Regions from separate parts of the Paenibacillus sp. NPDC093718 genome, predicted to be linked through region 2. Evidence: a T-box and tRNA genes for the amino acid it is inferred to sense, from the RefSeq annotation. Region 2 holds a T-box; the other holds one or more tRNA genes.
The links. The T-box of region 2 lies ahead of ACQKPA_RS18190 (valine--tRNA ligase). A T-box ahead of a tRNA ligase gene usually reads a tRNA of that ligase, here a tRNA-Val.
Positions count from the first base shown of each region.

Region 1: it encodes a tRNA-Val, which carries the amino acid that the T-box ahead of ACQKPA_RS18190 (valine--tRNA ligase) is inferred to sense. The anticodon was not compared.

Region 1 is NZ_JBNNUS010000006.1:179,110-183,298, forward strand. It holds gene ACQKPA_RS19150 (hypothetical protein) at 586-1,197, shown strand; gene ACQKPA_RS19155 (accessory gene regulator ArgB-like protein) at 1,204-1,749, shown strand; gene ACQKPA_RS19160 (cyclic lactone autoinducer peptide) at 1,727-1,867, shown strand; gene ACQKPA_RS19165 (hypothetical protein) at 2,119-2,325, shown strand; tRNA gene ACQKPA_RS19170 (tRNA-Val) at 2,492-2,564, opposite strand; gene ACQKPA_RS19175 (hypothetical protein) at 2,700-2,963, shown strand; gene ACQKPA_RS19180 (GNAT family N-acetyltransferase) at 3,317-3,760, shown strand; gene ACQKPA_RS19185 (DUF3892 domain-containing protein) at 3,851-4,084, opposite strand; gene ACQKPA_RS19190 (MBL fold metallo-hydrolase) at 4,147-4,189, opposite strand, start outside.
Region 2 is NZ_JBNNUS010000005.1:540,819-545,007, reverse strand. It holds gene ACQKPA_RS18190 (valine--tRNA ligase) at 1-2,655, opposite strand, end outside; T-box leader at 2,767-3,066, opposite strand; gene ACQKPA_RS18185 (LysM peptidoglycan-binding domain-containing protein) at 3,314-4,189, opposite strand, start outside.

The sequences.
Region 1 (4,189 bases), on a different contig from region 2:
TTGAACGAGAACGTAAGTTCGTATATAATAGCGGTGTAGCAAATTAACTTCCTATTTCATCCTTCACTTCATAGATCCATGATGGATTCCCCCACTTATGTATTTAATTACCTGTTGTTATGCCTTCCGGGCCTTATATAATCAACTTAGATGATGTCAGGATGTTAATATAGTAGAAACTGAGTTTATTCTGGCTTAGTCATTTTCGCAAGGTCGTGGATTCTTGATAACTAATGCTTGATTTTCGTTTGGTATATGGATTGAACGTTGCAGTGATTAAATTCGTTTTGGCGTATAAAGTTCTAAGTTGTTCTTTTTTAGAATTTTTGGGCCAAGTCGGAGACATAAACGACGTTAATGTTTTTGCATTTTCCATCACAGTTTCCAGACATATAAGAAGTGGCAGGCGCCATCGGAATTGACCTCAAGAACATGCATCATTAGACGACTCGATAGAAACTGAGGGTCTGTCGGTATACCGTTTATTTATGGACGTTATAACCATCAGTGTAATCAGGATAAATCGGGAAGTGGCGTAGTACACATTTTAACCATTTCTTATGGTGCTAGGGAGGAAATCTTTGAATGGAAGTTATTTGGTTTATGGTGTTTTCAACATTTGAAACACTGGCGATTTATTCACTAATCATGACATTGCTTAGATTCAAGACGACAGAGTACATATGGCAGGCGTTGATTGTCATGATCCTTGCCAACTTACAAAGTTTCATCATGCGCAACGAACTTCAATTGGATTTTCTAGCCCCTCTTATTACCGTGCTAATCTTCGTTTTCTTATTCTCAGCCATTATTAAGATCCCAGTCATCTGGTCGGCTATCTGCACCATACTTGGTTATATGTTTTATGCATTAATTCAGGTCTTTTACATGCTAACTTTGTATGGCTCAATAGAAGCCACGCACAACCATGAAGTAGATGGCTATGTACTTCAGCTATTATCATCAGTAACGGGTTTACTTATTTCTTGGATTATGTATAAGTATGCAATAGGTTTTACATATGATCTCGAAAAGTTGCGTATTAGATTTGAACACATCTTACTAATCTCCCTCATCGTAGTTGTTTTGATATTATTGGCGATATTATTTTATCTTAATCGGTTATGGCTTCTTCTTCTCTTTTTTGGTATAACTTTTGGTATTTTCTTATTCTATGCGATCCAAACAAAGGAGTGACAATTAATGATTGAAAGAGCCGCCCTTTGGATATCGGAAGGCATTAAACGACAAGTACCTGAACACCCTTCATCTGTTGGTGTTTTAAAGCATGCTATTGCCATTCTATTAAATATATTATTTATTGTTACGTTTACTTTATTAATATCAATTTATACTGGACACATGAAGCAGGCTACTATAGGTTTGATAGGTTTTGCACTGCTAAGACAGTTCTCAGGAGGAATCCACGTTAAGACTGGCGCTGGTTGTATTGCTATTACTACAACTTTGTTTACTGCAGCTTCTTTTGTTGATTTAGGAGAACTGCCTACACAAATTATCAACATCCTAAGTTTGTTGCTAGTAGTTTTATTTGCCCCCAGTAAAATTGCCAAGCAATCAAGAATACCAAGAAAACATTATCCTAAACTTCGTCTAATCAGCTGTATTATTGTTGGGGTAAACTTTTTCATTCAGTCACCAACCTTATCCTTAGTATTTTTTATCCAGGCACTAAGTCTAATTCATTTGAAGGGAGGTGAGACTAGTGTCGGTAATCAACAAATCTAAGCAAAGCTTATTTTCATTTATTGCATCTGCTCTTACGTTGGTAGCTGTATTCTTTGTTAATTCTGCAAGTCCTGTATTTGTGTATAGTGGTGATACACCTGAAGAGCTTTTGAAATAACCTTTCTAAAATATGAATACGTTTTATTCTGTTAATTGGTTTCCGGTCCCTACTAGGTGCCGGATTTTTCTTTTTTTATCTTAAGGTCAACATCAACATAGTATTTTAAGGCTTATTAAACTGTAGTTATGATTACCAGGAATACTGCTTTCTCCTTTTATCAAGTGAAGTCAGGGTAAAATTGACATTGTTAGAAGAACGAATGTTCGCATATAATACAAACAAACGTTCTAGTCTGAGGTGATTGCATTATGTTTGAGAAGTACCTGGAGCAAATTATAGAAATCATTTATGAAGACCGGAAAGGGAACATCACCCAACGAAAAATACAGATTCACAGTATTCGGGATCAGCGCATTCGGGCAACGTGTCTGGAGACGGGAAAACCTCGAGTGTTTAATGAACATAATATTCTGTCCTGGAGACCCGAGAAAGGAAGGAGGACGTATGCATCCTAATCTGGAACGAAAATGGCTCCGAATTTTGATCAACAATGGCGTTTCGCATCCATGTCCCGATTTTGTCCCCCCAATTCGTCCCCTATCGGTGAAATTCAGCTAGCTAATCTAAAGAAGGGAAAAAGAAAAAAACCTTGACGCCAATGGCATCAAGGACTCTCGGTTATGATCTGTAGTGGGCTCGAACCACTGACCCCTACCCTGTCAAGATAGTGCTCTCCCAGCTGAGCTAACAGATCATGAAATATTTAAAAAGGTAATTCATATATTACCAGCAGATAATGCGACTGTCAATGGTTTTCTCGTTATAAAAAATCACATTCCGGTTCAGACTAAATACAGCATGATTTTGCCAGTGGAGGAGCGTGAATGGCATGGCAGGTGGGAAAACCCATCATTTCAAACGAGCCGGACTTGTGCTCTCGTTGCTGGGGGTAACTGTACTAGGCAGCGGTTGCAGTATCCCGGAGAGAACGTCGGTGCAGCTGGAGCCGCTCCATGGATCAGCAGCGCCTGTAATGCTCGATGTTTACGGCCGCTCTGTAGATCAGGACGTGTATTCCAAGCAGGGAAGCGGGGCACTGGAGCCGGTACCGCCGATGGATTCGGTGGACACATTACGTGATCTCCAACCATAAAGGGATCCAGCAATAAATCCGTAACAGATCGGTCTTAGAAAATGTCTGTATCCTTTGCCTCTAACAATGAGCAGAGCAAACCGTCGGCTGGCAGGCTGGCGGTTTGCTGTCAAACGGCCGATGTTATTCCTCATCCCATTTGCGGGAATAACCTTTTTTAATCGCCCAAAAGATAGGGTAGATGATAATGGCTGAGATGATAACAGCCCAAAATATCGTGGTTCCCATGCCCATAAAGGCCATGCTCCTTTCAAAAAAACGTTAGCTTATACTATACAGGAAAACGATTATTTTGTATAATATCTCGATCTGCGATATCACTAGGAATTGATTCTACATAAAGAGGTGTTGAAATGGCAGCAGAAATCATAAATGTATCAACCGAAGAGCAATTGCAGCAGGCGCTGGATATCCGGAAGGATGTCTTCGTCCTTGAACAGAAGGTGCCGATTGACCTGGAGATTGATGATTACGATCGTCTGGAATCCGATGCTTTTCATGTCCTGATCAAATCGGAGGGACAGTACGCGGCAACCGGACGTATCATCTATTACAATAAAGATTCCGCCAAAATGCAGCGAATTGCGGTTCGTAAGCCCTTCCGTTCCAAAGGGATTGGCCGCGTGCTGATGATGGCATTGGAAGCGCAGGCGCGTGAATTGAAACTGCAGTATTCCGTGCTGGATGCGCAGGTGCAAGCGGAGGCATTTTATCGCAAGCTGGGGTATGAAACGATTTCGGACGAGCCGTTTGATGATGCTGGCATTCCCCACGTTCGTATGAAAAAGGAACTGTAGGCTTCTTACCATATTAAGGTGCTAATGATCCTTTACTGTTTAAAAAGAAAAGACCTCGAGTATAGACTCGAGGTCTTTTTAGTCATGAAATTAAAAGTTTGGCAAATTGTCCAGGTTGTTGCTGGGATCGCCATCCGCATTGGAGCGAAGATGTTCGTCACCGTCACGTCCACGGAATACGTTCAGGTTTTTGATTTCTTTATTCTTGGCCATTTGTTGTGCTGTCTTGTAGTCAACGACACTGCCGTTATCCAGCTTAAGTTCGATGATGTCGCCATCTCCGTTTTTACGGACGCCTACGACTTCTTGTTGTGTATTATCCATATGAATCGCCTCCCGGTATTAGTGTTCCCAGGAAACCTCATAAACTATTCATCTATACTGAACTACAATTCGTATACCCGCTGCTGCTCCACAAATTCCATGATG
Region 2 (4,189 bases):
TTCGATGCGCGCAATCACTTTACTGCGTTTGTCCGAGTAATCCGCAAGCTTCGCCCGTTCTTCTTCAATCACCTTTTCGGGTGCTTTCGATACGAAACCAGGATTGTTCAGCTTCTTCTCCACACGCTCGACTTCGCTGTTCAAATGCTGAATTTCCTTCTCCAGACGCGTGATCTCCTGAGCGATATCGATCAACCCGGCAAGCGGCAGATACATTTCAACACCTGTTACCACGGCGGTCATCGCCTTATCCGGCGCCTCAAGCGCAAGGGAGGATTGATACTCCGACGTGTTGCAGAAGCGGCGAATATAATCCGCATTGCGATCGATAATGCTGGCAATTTGCTCGCTTACCGGCTTCAACTGGAGTTCCACTTTTTTGCTCATCGGTACGTTTACTTCCGCCCGGATGTTACGTACAGCACGGATGACATCCATCAGCAGGTTCATTTCGGTAACGGCTTCCGCATTCTCAAATGCCTCGTCATAGGTCGGCCATGAAGCCAACATCACCGTCTCGCCTTCATGCGGCAAATGCTGCCAGATCTCTTCGGAGATGAACGGCATGAACGGGTGGATCAAGCGCATCGTGCGGTCCAGCACATAGGCAAGCACCGACTGCGTCTTTTTCTTGGCCGCTTGATCCTCGCCATACAGGGACAGCTTAGCAAATTCAATATACCAGTCACACAGATCATCCCAGATGAAATTGTAGAGCAGTCGACCGGTTTCGCCAAATTCGTAGGCATCAATTAGACGCGTAATATCGCGGGAAGTTTCGTTCAGACGATGCAAAATCCAACGGTCGGCCGTTCCCAGCTCTCCCGAAATGTCGATATCCGCCGCCGTGAAGCCCTCCAGGTTCATGAGCGCAAAACGTGACGCATTCCAGATCTTGTTCGCGAAGTTACGCGCTTGCTCCACACGTTCCCAGCGGAATCGAAGATCCTGACCCGGCGTACTGCCGGTCGATATCATATAACGCATGGCATCTGCGCCATACTGTTCAATAACCTCGAGCGGATCGATGCCGTTGCCGAGCGACTTGGACATCTTGCGGCCTTCGCTATCCCGAACCAGACCATGGATAAGCGTATCTTTGAACGGCATTTGATCCGTAAATTCAAGCCCTTGGAAAATCATCCGCGAAACCCAGAACGGAATAATATCATAACCCGTTACGAGAACGCTTGTCGGATAATAACGTTTGAAATCCTCGCTGTCCAGATTCGGCCAGCCCATGGTTGAGAACGGCCACAATGCGGAGCTGAACCAGGTATCCAGCACATCCTCATCCTGTCTCAGATCGTCCTTGCCAAGCTTCGCGCGCGCTTCCTCTTCATTCATGGCAACAACCACTTCGCCCGTGGATTCGGAATACCACGCCGGAATCCGGTGGCCCCACCACAATTGACGAGAGATGCACCAATCGCGCACATTCTCCATCCAATGCAGGTAGGTTCGCTCGAACCGGTCAGGCACGAAGTTTACGCCCTTGCCGGATTTCTGCGCAGTAACGGCTGCTTCCGCAAGCGGCTGCATCTTAACGAACCACTGCGTGGACAGGTAAGGCTCGACCACCGCACCGGATCTTTCGCTATGACCAACCTGATGGACATGGTCTTCGATGCGAAGCAATACGCCCGATTCCTTCATGTCGCTGACGATCTGCTTGCGGCATTCTGCGCGGTCAAGGCCCTGGTACTTGCCGGCAAATTCATTCATCGTTCCGGATTCGTCCATCACGGTGATTTGCGGCAGATCATGTCTCAGACCCATTTCGAAGTCATTCGGATCATGGGCCGGCGTAATTTTAACCGCTCCGCTGCCGAAATCCTTCTCCACGTACTCATCGGCAATAACCGGGATCTCGCGGCCGACAATAGGCAGGACCAATGTCTTGCCGATCATGTCTTTATAGCGCTCATCTTCCGGATGAACGGCTACCGCCGTATCGCCGAGCATGGTCTCCGGACGGGTGGTTGCTACGGTAATGGAGCCGCTGCCGTCTTTCAGCGGGTATTGCAAGTGGTACAAATGGCCGTTGACCTCTTTGTACTCCACTTCGATATCGGACAAAGCCGTGCGAGCAGCCGGGTCCCAGTTGATGATGCGTTTGCCGCGATATATGAGCCCCTTATCATAGAGCTTGACGAATACTTCCCGAACCGCTTCCGACAACCCCTCGTCGAGCGTGAAACGCTCTCTGGAGTAATCGAGGGACAGGCCGATCTTGGACCATTGGTCACGGATCGTATTCGCATACAGATCCTTCCATTCCCACACTTTCTCCAGAAATTTATCACGTCCCAGATCGTAGCGGGTAACGCCTTCTTCGCGAAGCTTCTGCTCAACCTTGGTTTGCGTGGCGATGCCCGCATGGTCAGAGCCCGGCAGCCACAGCGCATCATAGCCCTGCATCCGCTTTACGCGAATCAGGATGTCCTGCAGCGTAAAGTCAAGGGCATGGCCGATATGAAGCATTCCCGTAACGTTTGGTGGAGGAATAACAATCGTATACGGCTCCGCGTCCGGTCGTTTGCCAGCTTCAAAGAAGCCGCCTTCCTTCCAGTACGGATACCATTTTTGTTCGGCTGCCTTCGGATCATACGTCGTCGGCATGTCTAACTGTGATTGGTTTTGTTTTTGATCCATATTTTCGTACCTCCGATACTGTTAATCAGTTTTGCCAACCCGAAACGTTTTAGCCTCCGGGCGTGGCCATGGATATCCATGTTTGCGTGAAACAAAAAAAGCCCTTCGTCCTCAAAGGACGAAAGACTGTTCTCTCGCGGTACCACCTTTGTTTCGTGCTTATAATAATTCATGAATCGTGTCCTCCCATGAAGAACATGAAAGGCCTGCGATCAAGCACGACACTTTACGCAGATAACGGCTGCGGCCGGCGAACTCTAACCAGGGTAGCGATCGATCCCTACTCTATCTCAAGTCCGCAACTCCGGGGCGACTTCGGCAAGCTGGTTCCTGCGGAATCTCACAGCGCTTGGTAGCAATTCCGCTCTCTGAAGGCCATACCTTCCTACTCTTCCCGTTCAACGTTGTTCTAGCTTATTGAAATACCTGTACATATTCTATTCAAATATACCGTGGTTGTTGCATATAGTCAATATTTCGAGTGTTTCCGAACGGTTTAGACATCATACCTGTCGATCCAAATAAATCTTATACGTTATAAAAAGAAGCCTCAGCTCGTCCATTCCCTCTTCTCCTAACCGATTCCCTGCCAAACAAAAAACAGGCCAAGGATATCCTACCTTGACCTGCTTGTTCTTATGCGATTGACCTCCGCCGATTACTGCGGAATGTATAATACCTGGCCTTCTTCCACATTCTGCTCGGACATGCGGTTATATAACAAAAGCTCTCGCGGCGTCAGTTGATAACGCTCGGCAATCACGTCGAGTGTCTCTTCACGCTGCACAATGCACATCCGGACCTTGCGGAAAGGCGTTTCCTCACGGCGGTTACCCAGGAACAGACTCTTCCACTCCACGTCCTCGGCCGTTGCGGAGTCAACCAATTCCTCCGTCTCTTCTTCCTCGTCCCGAGCGGCTTGATCCTGATCCTGAACCGTTCTGCTCGATTGAAGCAACGAAGAGAAGCCTACGCCCGATGCGCTGTTTGTGCTGCTGTTCTTCGTGTTGAAGGCCACCTTTAACTCCGGCTTGGTCGGAACCTCTTCGGCTTTAATGGAAACCTCTTCCGTTATATCATCCATATCCTCCGAAGGTACTGCTTCCTCAGCGAAAACAGGCTGGGCTTCCTCCGTTTCCACTGATTCCAGAACCGGAACGGCTTCAACTTCTTCACCCTTACGCTCAATGACACCAGGGAAACCGGCTGCCGGATCTTCTTGCTCCGGCTCGGGCTGGACCGAAGCCCGTTCGAATTGCCATACACTTGGAATCGACGACTCAGCTGCCTGAGCTTCCGTCTCATTATGTAAGGCATATTCGACCGTATCCCGGGCTTCAGGCGCACTGGAGATGCTAATGGTGCTGTCTGAGTCCTGTGAATCCCGTGTTTGGTTCTCATACTGCGCCCAGGATGCCAGATACTGCTGTGTGCGTGCATCCGACCCGGGCTCTTGGGCTCTGGTCTGAGCCTCGTTGAAGTAAGAAGGCGAAGTCGAGTTAGCGTCTGCATGAGTTCCGCCGCCATGAAGCTG